3 regions of the Janthinobacterium kochi genome follow, and region 1 is predicted to be linked to each of the others. Evidence: predicted binding sites of a transcription regulator. Region 1 holds the regulator's gene; each other region holds the start of a gene.
What was found. Region 1 encodes FNR, which switches genes on or off when oxygen is low (the NO sensors DNR and NnrR bind a similar motif). Its sites were predicted from a motif close to TTGATNNNNATCAA; they were not measured.
Positions count from the first base shown of each region.

Region 1 (3,960 bases):
CGAGGATTTGCTGCAGGCGCTGGGCGTCGCCCACCAGGCGCCGCGGCACGTCGGGTTCGACGGCAATGGCCAGTTCCAGCTCCTTTTCGCCCGCATTCATCGTCATCGTCGTGGCCAGGGTATTCATCACTTCGTCGAGGTCGAATTCGACGGGCGACAATTCCATGCGGCGCGCCTCGATCTTCGAATAGTCGAGCACGTCGTTGAGGATGCCCAGCAGCGACTGGCCCGCCACGCGCACCATGGTCAGATACTTGCGCTGTTCCGTATCGAGCTTGGTATTGCCCAGCAAATACACCATGCCCAGCACGGCATTGAGGGGCGTGCGGATTTCATGGCTCATGTTGGCCACGAAATCGCTCTTTGCGCGGTTGGCCGCCTCGGCCCGGTCGCGCTCCTGCTCCAGCTCCGCCGCGCGCGATTCGAGCTCCTGCTGCAGGCGGTCGCGTTCGCCCATCAGGCCGTTGAACGCCTCCGTCAGTTCGCCGATCTCGTCGCGCTGCTGCACCGGCACGGGGGTGAAGCGGCTGCCGCTGGTGCGCAGCGCCAGCAGGGTGTCGCGCAGGCGCACCAGCGGCGACAGCAGGCGCACGGTGACCCAGCCCAGAACAAAAGCGGCCAGCAGCGAAGCGAGGATGCTCCACAGTACCAGCCGGTACAGCACGCCATTGAACGGTTCGAAGGCATCTTCGACGGGCAGCGAGGCGGCCAGCAGCCAGTTTACGGACTTCAGGCGCTTGAAGCTGTTGACGGCCGTGATGCCGCGGCTGTTGGTGCTGACCATGCTGCCTTCGCCATCTTCCTTCAGCAACTGCGTGGTGGTCAGGTTGGCGTTCGGCTGGCGCGGCTGCAGCAAACGGCGGGTATCGGGGTGCAGCACATAGCGCGGCACCGCGCCGCGCGTGAGGATGAAGTAATAGCCGCTCTTGCTGATCTTTTCCGAGCGCAGGCGGCCCAGCAGGTTGTCCTTGTACAGGCGCAGCACGCCTATCACCACACCGGCCACCTGGCCATCGGCGGCCAGCACGGGCGCCACCATCTGCACGATGGGCATGCCGCTCGACTTGCCCAGCATCGGTTCGGTGATCATGGGCTGGCGCGTGCGCAGCACGGTCTGGAAGTACTCGCGCTCGGCGACGTTGATGCCGATGCGCCCTGCCACCTGCGGCATGTCGGCCACGATGGCGCCATGCGCATCGAGCACCAGCACGTCATCGAACAGCACCAGCATCGAGCGGCGCGCATAATATTCGCGCAATTGGGCGGGCTGGGCGATCAATTCCGGCGGCTGCTGCCTGGCCGTCAGCGTGACGATCTGCAGCAGCATGTCCAGCTTGTCGTCGAGCTCGGCAGCGGTGCGGGTGATCAGGGACGATTGCTGGCTCAGCAGTACTCTGGTGAAGTCGGCGCGCATGTGCTGCACCTGTATCATGGTGACCAGCGCGATCATGGCGATCGAGGTCAGGCTGGTGGCCAGCGCGACTTTTGCTTTAATGCCGAGAGGCTTCATGATTTCCTTTTCAGTACCGGGCGGCACAGGCGGCAGATAATGCTGTCAGGAATTTTCCTATCAATACATCAACTTGGCAAGCGGCGCCGCGCATATTGCCCTCCCCGCATGGGCATTTGACGATGTTGCCATATAATTAAAGTCAGAACGTGGTTTATTCAGCGTAATTGCGGTGAAATTGGCACACGGCAACTCTGTATGCAGTAAACTCGTTATTGCATTTTCTAAAAGGTACCGACATGACTGAAGCGCTACTCACTCCCACCTTGCCCACAGTGACCGTGGAAGCGTTGCGTGCGCGATGCTCGACCTGCAGCATGCATCAATTGTGCTTGCCGATGGGCCTCGATGTGGGCGACATGGACAGGCTGGACCAGATCATCGGCCGCCGCCGCAAGATCGTGCGCGGCGCCTCGCTGTTCCGCATCGGCGACTCGTTCCAGAACCTGTACGCGATCCGCCTGGGGCACTTCAAGACGTACCAGATCAATCCGGGCGGCGAGGAGCAGGTGACGGGTTTCCAGATGGCCGGCGAACTGCTGGGCATGGACGCCATCAGCGCCGACCGCCACCACTGTAATGCGGTGGCGCTGGAAGACAGCGAAGTGTGTGAAATTCCGTTTTCCAGTCTGGAACAATTGCTGGGCAATATGCCGACCCTGCTGCGCCATTTCCACCGCATGATGAGCCAGGAAATCACGCGCGAGCAAAGCGTGATGCTGTTGCTGGGCAATATGCAGGCGACGCAGCGTTTTGCCGCCTTTATCGTCAACCTGGCCTCGCGCTATGAAGCACGCGGCTATTCGGCCAGCAAATTTCAGCTGCGCATGTCGCGCGAGGAAATCGGCAACTACCTGGGCCTGACCATCGAAAGCGTCAGCCGTTTATTGTCGAAATTCAAGAAGGAAGGCTGGCTGCGCGTGTCGAACCGTGAAATTGAAATCCTGCAGCCGGCCAAGTTAAAAGCTATCACGGCCGGCACCGACGTCTGCAAATAAGGCTTACAGTTCCTCATCGGCGTGCAGCGCGATGCTGCGCTGCAGCGGCCAGGTCCAGATGCCGGACAGGCGCCACTCGCGTTTGTCGTTTTCCACCAGCACTTGCCAGCGGCTGCGCTCGAGCATCGGCAGCGCTACCGAGAAGTTGCCGGCCGCATCGGGCTGCACCAGCAGCTTGATATCTTTTTCCGGCAAGGTCGCATGCGCCAGATGCAGCTGCAGCGGACCCTGGTAAGCCTTGCCGAAGCTGTGCACGGAACCACTGAGGCGCGCTGCAGCAACGTCGTACGACAGGCTCGTATCCATGGCCAGGTTGCTGGCGATCGTGTCGCGCTTCAAATCCTGGTTGATCGCCTTGCCCTGCTTGTAATAGTCGCCCACCACCAGCGCATCAGGCTGCGTAAACGCGATATAGCCCATGAAGCTGCCGACGACCACGGACAGGCCGGGACCGATCATCAGCAGCCAGGGCCAGCGATGCTTGTACCACGGGGCAACGGGGGCTTGCAGCTTGAGACTGTCGGACATGATATTTCTCCTGTTTAATCGGCCAATCCCCATCCGGGGACTGGCCTTCCTACATTAGCGCGGCACGATGAATACCGCGCTTTCACGCACATGCAGCGATGGGTCGTCCAGCGAGTGCAATTCGATCGCAATCTTGTTCGAGCCCTTTTCGCCGACCCCGTGCGGCACGCGCAGGCGGATCGGCCAACCCAGCGTTTCCGTCGGCTGCAACATCACTTCTTCGCGCGTCAGCAAGGTCAGGCCCGGCAAGCCGGAGACACTGATTTTAAAATGCTGGCTTTGCTCCGAGGTGTTCATGATCTGCAGGCGGTAGACGTTTTCGATCATGCCGTCTTCCACTTCGCGTCCCATCGAACCGCGGTCGCGGATCACGTCCATTTTCAGGGGCGTGCGCAGGGCCAGCGAGGTACACACGGCGATGATGATCAAGGCCAGGATGGAAGTGTAGATCAGCACGCGCGGGCGCATGGCGCGCTGGCGGATCTGCTTCGAATTGAAGTTGTTTTCCATCGCATGGTCGGTACTGTAGCGTACCAGTCCCCGCGGCCGTTCGACCTTGTCCATCACGGTATTGCAGGCATCGACGCAGGCGGCGCAGCCGATGCATTCATACTGCAGGCCGTTGCGGATATCGATGCCAGTCGGACACACCTGCACGCACAGGGTGCAGTCGATGCAGTCGCCCAGCTTGTCGTTGTTGCCAGCCTTCTTGCTGATGGCGCCACGCGGTTCGCCGCGCTTGGCATCGTAGGTGATGATCAGGGTGTCCTGGTCGAACATGGCGCTCTGGAAGCGCGCGTAGGGGCACATGTATTTGCACACCTGCTCGCGCAGCCAGCCCGCGTTGCCGTAGGTTGCCAGGCTGTAGAACAAGACCCAGAACCATTCCCAGGGACCGAAATTGAGGGTGGTCACCGAGTGCGC
Region 1 is NZ_JBNYXO010000018.1:64,787-68,746, reverse strand. It holds gene ACQ4WL_RS25645 (response regulator) at 1-1,510, opposite strand, end outside; gene fnr (fumarate/nitrate reduction transcriptional regulator Fnr) at 1,750-2,508, shown strand; gene ACQ4WL_RS25635 (FixH family protein) at 2,512-3,036, opposite strand; gene ccoG (cytochrome c oxidase accessory protein CcoG) at 3,091-3,960, opposite strand, start outside.

Region 2 (3,960 bases), on a different contig from region 1:
ATGACTCAGTTGCGCCCCTGCCGCAGCCGGTCGGTGATGCCAGGTTCATCCCATGTCGGGAAAAAAAAGGGGTAAAACGATCGTTCACCCCCATGCTGTTCCATCATGCCGCCGTACTTGCGGATCTGGGCCCCCATGTAGTCGAGGTCCAGACGCAGCAGCACGGCCGGCGCCCCCACGCGCGTGCACTCTCGCTCGCCGCCAAAATCCTTGAAACCGAGCATGCGCTTGTAAAACACCACATGCCGTGGATTGACTTCAATCACGTAATCCGTGAAGCCGTGAATATTGTGGGCATAGATATACGAAATATGAATCAGCGCCGCAAACACGCGCTTGCTCACGCCCTTGTCGATGGCCAGGCGCGACGGTTCGCACAGGCGCCGGCCCTGCTCGCGCAGCACATCGAGCTTGTCGCGGAAGTTTTCATCGGCGGGCAAGCCCGTCTCGTCATTGTCCAGGCACAAGGTCATGGTGCCGACGGTGGAGCCGGCCGTTTCTGCAAACAGGGTGATTTTATTCAGCGCATGCGCGATGCCGGGATCGACGGCATAGCCGCGCCAGCCGTACATCTTGCGGATCAGCAAACTGGCCGCTTCGCGCCGGCCACGCGAATTGGCCATGCGGATATGAAAGCGCTGCAGGTCGAGCTCGTGCTCCATGGCCGGGTCAATCTGCCCCTCGCCCACCACCAGGTCACTGAAGGTGCCTGGCGTGTCGAAGGAAATAATGGGTTCATCTTGAAAGCTCATCTTGTCCTCACGTTCATCGGCCGCCGCCGAGACGGACTGAAGCCAATGCCTTGTGACAAGAAAAAGACGAAAAAAGTTCCCACCATTAGCTAAAAAAACAGAAGAAATTTCCCTTTAGATGGCAAAATTACACGCTGAAATTTGCTGAAAAGAACAAAAAGACAAATATATCTGCTGTTTTGATATTGCTCAGATCGCTACTAAAAGAAGCTCTCCGGTATCAACAGCACGTCGCCCGGGCGCATCATGACGTTGGCGGAAATATCGCCATTCTTGAGCAGGTCGTCCAGGCGCACGCCCAGCTGCTGCTGGCTACCTTCGCGCATGCGGATGATGCTGGCCTTGTTGCCGGCGGCAAAGTCAGTGATGCCGCCTACGGCGATGAGCACGTCCATCAGCGACATGCCCAGCCGGTACGGCAGCGCCTGCGGCTTGGCCGCCTCGCCGATGACCCGGATCTGCTCGCCGTACGGGCCCGAGAAATTGGTGACGATGACCGTCACCACCGGTTGCTGGATGAACTTGCCCAAGGCTTGCTCGATGTCGCGCGCCAGCTGGGTCGAGGTCTTGCCGCTGGCGGCCAAATCCTCCACCAGCGGCGTGGTGATCTTGCCGTCCGGCCGCACGGCCACCGTCAGCGACACTTCCGGATTGCGCCAGACAATGATGTTGACGGAGTCGCCCGGGCCGATCAGGTAGTCGTGCATGGGCGCGCTGTCGTCGGCGGGCGCCAGCGGATAAGGTGTGCGGCAGCCCCCCAGCAAGCTGGCGCTACCCGCCAGTACCAGTGTGTGGCATAGAAATGCACGGCGAAACGGATTCATGCGGGGCCTCTTCGAGTCGATGGCGCGTCCATGGCCGGCCCCGCAGAACCAGCCTGGGCCGCGAACTTCCTATGATTATTAAAACCCGGCAAGTGAACCTTGAGGCGTATCAAGAAGCAATCATTTTGGGAAATCTTGCTTCCCAGGCGCCCTATACTTTGCTTACTCAACAGGCAAGCATTTCTTGCAAGACGCCGTTGTCCGCGCCGCCCAGCCATCGACCGTGCAGCACCGTCACCAGAAGGAAGCGACATGGAGGAATTGATACAGCAACTGCTTTCCAGCCTGAAAGGCATCTGGAAGTACCGCTGGCATGCGGTGCTGGTGGCGTGGCTGGTGGCGATCGGCGGTTTCATCAAGGTGATCACCCTGCCCGACGACTTCCAGACGTCGGCGCGCGTGTTTGTCGATACGCAAACCATCCTCAAGCCTCTGTTGGCCGGCATGACCAGCGTGCCGAACACGGAACAGCAGGTGGCCATCATGAGCCGCACCCTGCTCAGTCGCCCGAACGTGGAGCGCGTCATGCGCATGGTCGACCTCGACCTCGATTCGAAGTCCGTGCGCGAACACGAAGCCCGGCTCGATGAGCTGATGAGCCGCATCAAGATCACTGGCACCAACGCCTACGACATCTACACCATCAGCTACAGCGGGCGCGACCCGAAGCTGGTGCGCGACGTGGTGCAAAGCTTGCTGACCATCTTTGTTGAAGGCAGTTTCCAGGGCAAAAAGGGCGATTCGCAGAAAGCCGTGCAATTCATCGACGAGCAGATCAAGAATTACGAGGACAAGCTGAGCGCGGCGGAAAACCTGGTGAAGGAATTCAAGATCCGCAACAACCTGCTGCTGCCGCGCCAGGGCATCGACTATGGCAGCCAGCTGCTGATGTCGTCCGATAGCCTGAACAATGCCAAGCTGGAACTGGTCGAGGCGGAACAATCGCGCAAGGCCATCCTGAGCCAGATCGAAGGCGACGAACCCGTGCTCGACCTGGAGCCAAACGCCTCGGCCATCACGAACCCGGAACTCGATGAGCGCATCGCCTCACTCAACAAGAACCTCGACAGCCTGCGCATGCAATTTACGGAGTTGCATCCCGACATCATCGCCTCGAAGCGCCTGATTGCCCAACTGGAAGAGCGCAAGATCGAGGAAAGCAAGCTGAAAACGGCGGCCGGCGACCCGGGCAAGAACTACAGCCCCATGCTGCAGCAGTTGAAGGTGGCGCTGACGGACGCGGACGCCAAGGTAGCCGCCATCCGCGCCCGCGTGCAGGAATACAACGCGCGCAATGAGCGCCTGCTGGCGCAAAGCAATGCCGTGCCCGAGGTGGAATCGCAGCTGGCGCAACTGAACCGCGACTACATCATCAACAAGGAAAACTATGAAAAGCTGATCGGCCGGCGCGAAGCGGCCAAGCTGTCGGGCGAACTCAGTTCCACCACCGAGATGATGGCCTTCAAGATCATCGACCCGCCCACGGTGCAATATGCGCCCGTCGGCCCGAACCGTCCGCTGCTGTTCAGTGCGGCGCTGGGCGCGGCCCTGGTGGCCGGCATCGCCACGGCCCTGCTGATCAGCCAGGTGCGCCCCACCTTCCTCAGCCCTGCCGAACTGCGCGATGCCACGGGCTTGAACGTGCTGGGCACAGTATCGATGAACTGGACGCCGCTGCAGCAGGTGCGCCGCCGCCGCGCCCGCTATGGCTTTGCCGGCTGCCTGGGCAGCCTGTTCCTGCTGTACGGCGGGGTCATGACGGCCGCGCTGCTCAAATTCTAGACCATGCCACGGGAGCGACGATGACCAGCAAGGAGCGCAGCAGCAAGGACAGCGGCAGGCAGGAAGCCCTCATCCTGGGCGTCGCCGAAGCCCCCGTGCCGTACGTAGCGGACAGCGCCGATGGCGCAGACGGCGCGGACACCCAGGCGGCCAGCAACCCCCAATACCGCGCCCTGAACCTGGCCCGGCTGGCGGAGCAAGGCATGCTCACGCAGGAAGGCGGGCGCAGTTCGGTGGCCGAAGATTTCCGCATCATCAAACGCCCGCTGCTGCGCCAGGCGCGCGCCAGCGGCGCCGAGGCCATCCGCCACGGCAACCTGATCGTCGTCACCAGCGCCATGCCCGGCGAAGGCAAGACGTATTGCGCCGTCAACCTGGCCATGAGCATCGCCATGGAAATGGACATCACGGTGCTGCTGGTCGACGCCGACGTGGCGCGCCCGTCCGTGCTGAAAGTGCTGGGCCTGTCGCCCGAGCCTGGGCTGATGGACGTGCTGCTCGATCCGCAGCTGTCCATGGCGGACGTGATCCTGAAAACCAACGTGGCCAACCTGCGCATCCTGCCCGCCGGGCGCAGCAACAAGCATGCGACGGAATTGCTG
Region 2 is NZ_JBNYXO010000004.1:320,145-324,104, reverse strand. It holds gene ACQ4WL_RS11850 (S1 family peptidase) at 1-4, shown strand, start outside; gene ACQ4WL_RS11845 (N-acyl amino acid synthase FeeM domain-containing protein) at 6-752, opposite strand; gene ACQ4WL_RS11840 (XrtA/PEP-CTERM system exopolysaccharide export protein) at 953-1,576, opposite strand; gene ACQ4WL_RS11835 (XrtA system polysaccharide chain length determinant) at 1,829-3,358, shown strand; gene ACQ4WL_RS11830 (XrtA-associated tyrosine autokinase) at 3,379-3,960, shown strand, end outside.
Region 2: ACQ4WL_RS11835 (XrtA system polysaccharide chain length determinant) is a predicted target of FNR. The motif match lies at 1,676-1,689, and genes of this name have one in related genera.

Region 3 (3,960 bases), on a different contig from region 1:
CAGGGCGGCGTGTCCATCGTCACCAGCAGTTGCGCCGTGCGGCCTTTCAGCAACTGGGCCGGGAATGCCTTGCCGGGACGGTACTTGAAGGCGTAGCCGGGCAGGAAGACGCGGTCGACAAAGCCTTTCAGCAGGGCCGGTGCGCCGCCCCACCAGATGGGGTAGGCGAACACCAGGTGTTCGGCCCAGCTGATGGCTTCCTGCGCCGCCAGCAAATCCGCTTCCAGCGGCTGCACCTGGCGGTAGCCTTCGTGCAGGATGGGGTCGAAGTCCAGCTGGCCCAGGCGCAGTTCGCGCACCGTGTGGCCGGCCGCGCGCGCCGTTGCCACGTAGGCGTCGGCAAGGGCACCGCAAAAACTGTCGCTGGAGGGATGGCCGAGGATGACCAGGATGCGTTTTACGATAACTGTCGCCATGCTGCATGCTTTCAAAAAAAGAATAGCTTGCATGTTAAAGCCTGCCCCTAGTGGCAGAGTCAAGCGCCGGTTTCAGGCCGCCGCCGGCAGGGCCTGGCCCGCCAGGCAATCCTGGATTTCCATGTCGATCTCGCCCAGCTGCGCATCGAGCCGGCGCAGGTGCGCGATATCCTGCTGTACTTGCGCGCGCTTGGCGGCGATATGCCGGGACAGAGCGGCCCAGTCGGTGTCGTCGCCGGCCAGGATGGGCAGCAGCTCGGCCAGGCGAAAGCCCAGCGCCTGCGCCTGGCGTATGAGTTTGACTTGCGCCAGGTCTTGCTGCGTGTAGACGCGGTAGACGCCGGAACGGCGCACGTCGCCCAGCAAGCCCAGCGCTTCATAGTGGCGCAAGGCCTTGGGCGAGGTGCCCGCCAGGCGGGCGATTTCTCCGATGTACATGGCTGTCCTTTATCAAGCTTGAGCGAATCTTACCGCAAGGCAGCGTTGCCTTGGGCCGCTCAAGCGCGACTTCAGGCCCGGCGCGGCGGGATTTTCTTCGCCGTGCATTCTGCGCAAGTGCCATACAGCGACAGCGCATGTTCATGCAGCACGAAGCCCCGCTCGGTAGCGATTTCATTTTGCCGCAGTTCGATGCCTTCATCGACGAATTCATCGACCTTGCCGCAACCCGTGCAGACAAGGTGGTCATGGTGCTGGCCTTCGTTCAGTTCAAAGACGGCATGGCCTGATTCGAAATGCCGGCGGAACAGGATGCCCGCTTCGGCAAACTGCATCAGCACGCGGTAGATGGTGGCCAGACCCACGTCGATTTTTTCAGCCAGCAAGAGTTTGTAGACATCGTCCGCACTCAGGTGCTTGATCGTGCCTTCTTGAAACAGCTGCAGAATCCGCAAGCGGGGGATGGTCACTTTCAAGCCCGATTCACGCAGTTCCCTCAATATATCCATGTCTCCCATTCCTTGTATAGTCGCCTAGCGAGGTACGTCATTATATCGCAAATGATAATCATTACCATTCTCATGTGCGAACCGGACATAGTATGCTGCGCGCGCAGGCGGCAATCCAGTGACATCTGTGCAAGTGGTGATTGCGCGGCGGGCAACTGGGGTCCGCCTGGCGCGGCGGGCTGGCCGCCGGAGAAACGGGGGCAATGCGAGCGGCCACGCTGCAATGCCGCATTTTCTTGATCTGGGTAAAGAAAAAAATCGCTTTAGTGATGCCATCTAGCACTATTTGATGTGGATCAAAGTTTTTGTTGCACTGCACTCTTAGACTTCGCAGCGTTACTTAACGACAAAAAAGAGGGAACTAGAATGAAGAAGTCCGCAACTGCAGCAGCAATCGTCCTGGCCGCCATCGGCGCATTCGCCGGTAATGCAATGGCGCAGGAAAGCCCATGGCTGGTGCGCGCCCGCGCCGTGCACATCGATCCGGCCGATAAATCTACGCCTCTTGGTGGCACCGGCGCATCCGACCGCGTGACGGTCAGCAGCAAGACGATTCCTGAAATCGATATTTCGTACTTTTTCACACCGAATATCGCTGCCGAGCTGATCCTGACCTACCCGCAAAAGCATGACGTCAAGCTCGACGGCGGCAAAGCCGGCACCTTCAAGCACCTGCCACCGACGCTGTCGCTGCAATACCACTTCATGCCTGAAAAACAGTTGAGCCCATACGTGGGTGCTGGCGTGAACTACACGAATATCTCGGATGTCAAAATTCCTGGCCTGCGCCTGGAACACGACAGCTGGGGCTTCGCGCTGCAAGCCGGTGTCGACTACAAACTGGACAAAAACTGGTCCTTGAACTTCGACATCAAGAAAGTACAGATCCGCAGCGACGTCATGACCGCTGCCGGTGCCAAGGTCAGCGAAGTCAAGATCGATCCTATCCTGATCGGTGTAGGCGTCGGCTACCGCTTCTAAGCATGGCATGACAGCGCCCGCGTGGCGCGCAGAATAAAAAAGGACGGCCGGGTTTGCACCTGGCCGTCCTTTTTGCATTGTCTGCGCCGGTTTATTTTTTCAGTGTCTTTTCCAGCGCCAGCTGGTAGTCCGTCTTTTCGTAGCCGGCCAGGTATTTGTTCGTCGCGTCGAGGAAGGCGCGCGAACGGTAGGCCGCTTCCAGGTCCTTGACCCATGGCTTGGCTTTGTCAGCCGTGCGGATGGCCACCAGGTTGATGTAGCTGTCCGAGATCTTTTCCACGGCGAGGGCCGACGTCAGCTTCATGCCGGCGGCCAGGGCGAAGTTACCGTTGACGAAGGCGTAGTCGGCATCCGCCAGCGAACGTGGCAGCTGCGCCGCTTCCAGCGGCACCAGTTTCAGCTTCTTCGGGTTTTCCAGCACGTCGCGCTCGGAAGCGCGCAGCGGATCGACGTTCGGTTTCAGCTTGATCCAGCCCATCTTTGCCAGCATGACCAGCGCGCGCGCCTGGTTGGTCGGGTCGTTCGGCATGGTGATGGTGGCGCCGTTTTTGACTTCCGCCAGGGTTTTTTGCTTGCCGCCGTACAGGCCGATCGGCATGGTCGGCACGGTGATCAATGGGCTCAATGGCAGCTTGTTATCGGTGGCGAACTTGGTCAGATACACGATGTGCTGGAACACATTGGCGTCCAGCGACCCCTCTGCCAGCGCGTAGTTCGGCTGCACGTAGTCGTTGAATTCGACGATCTTGACCTTGTAGCCCTGTTTTTCCAGGATAGGCTTGATGCCCAGCTTCAGCTGGTCCGAATACGGGCCGGAGCTGGTACCGATGACGAGTTCTTTCGGGTCCTTGGCGTAGGCAGCGGTGGCGAAGGCCAGGCTGGTGGCGGCCAGGAGCAGGTTGCGGCGAAGGTGGTTCATGTAGGTCCTTGTATCTGAATAGGAATTAACGTTTGTCTAGGCGCTTGGCGATGCGCGTGCCGGCGAACTGGATGGTTTGCACCAGCACGATCAGGATGGCCACGGTGACGACCATGATGTCCGTCTCGAAGCGGTAGTAGCCGTAGCGGATGGCCAGGTCGCCGATGCCGCCGCCGCCCACCACGCCGGCCACGGCCGAATACGACAGGAAGCTGATCGACAGCACGGTCAGGGCCAGCACCAGGCCGGAGCGCGCTTCGACCAGCAGCACGCGGAAAATGATCTGCATTTCCGACGCGCCCATGGCATGCGCCGCCTCGATCACGCCGCGCGGCACTTCGCGCAGGTTTTGTTCCACCAGGCGCGCAAGGTAGGGAATGGCGGCGAACGACAGCGGCACGGCAGCCGCCAGCGGGCCGATCGATGTGCCGGCGATGATGCGTGTAAACGGCGTCAGGGCGACCAGCAAAATGATGAAGGGGAAGCTGCGCACGGTATTGACCAGCCAGCCCAAAATCGTCGACAGCGGACGGTTTTCCAGCGACTGGCCTTCCGAGACGAGGAACAGCACAATGCCCAGCGGGCCGCCGATCAGGATCGCGGCGGTGAGACCGATGCCCAGCATGGTCATGGTCTGGCCCAGCGCCACCCAGATTTCCGGCAGCAGCTTGATGACGTTATTGATCGATTCTTCAAA
Region 3 is NZ_JBNYXO010000001.1:404,501-408,460, forward strand. It holds gene ACQ4WL_RS01950 (NAD(P)H-dependent oxidoreductase) at 1-416, opposite strand, end outside; gene ACQ4WL_RS01955 (MerR family transcriptional regulator) at 489-854, opposite strand; gene fur (ferric iron uptake transcriptional regulator) at 926-1,363, opposite strand; gene ACQ4WL_RS01965 (OmpW/AlkL family protein) at 1,730-2,344, shown strand; gene ACQ4WL_RS01970 (MetQ/NlpA family ABC transporter substrate-binding protein) at 2,436-3,263, opposite strand; gene ACQ4WL_RS01975 (methionine ABC transporter permease) at 3,289-3,960, opposite strand, start outside; gene ACQ4WL_RS01980 (methionine ABC transporter ATP-binding protein) at 3,956-3,960, opposite strand, start outside.
Region 3: ACQ4WL_RS01965 (OmpW/AlkL family protein) is a predicted target of FNR. The motif match lies at 1,650-1,663, and genes of this name have one in related genera.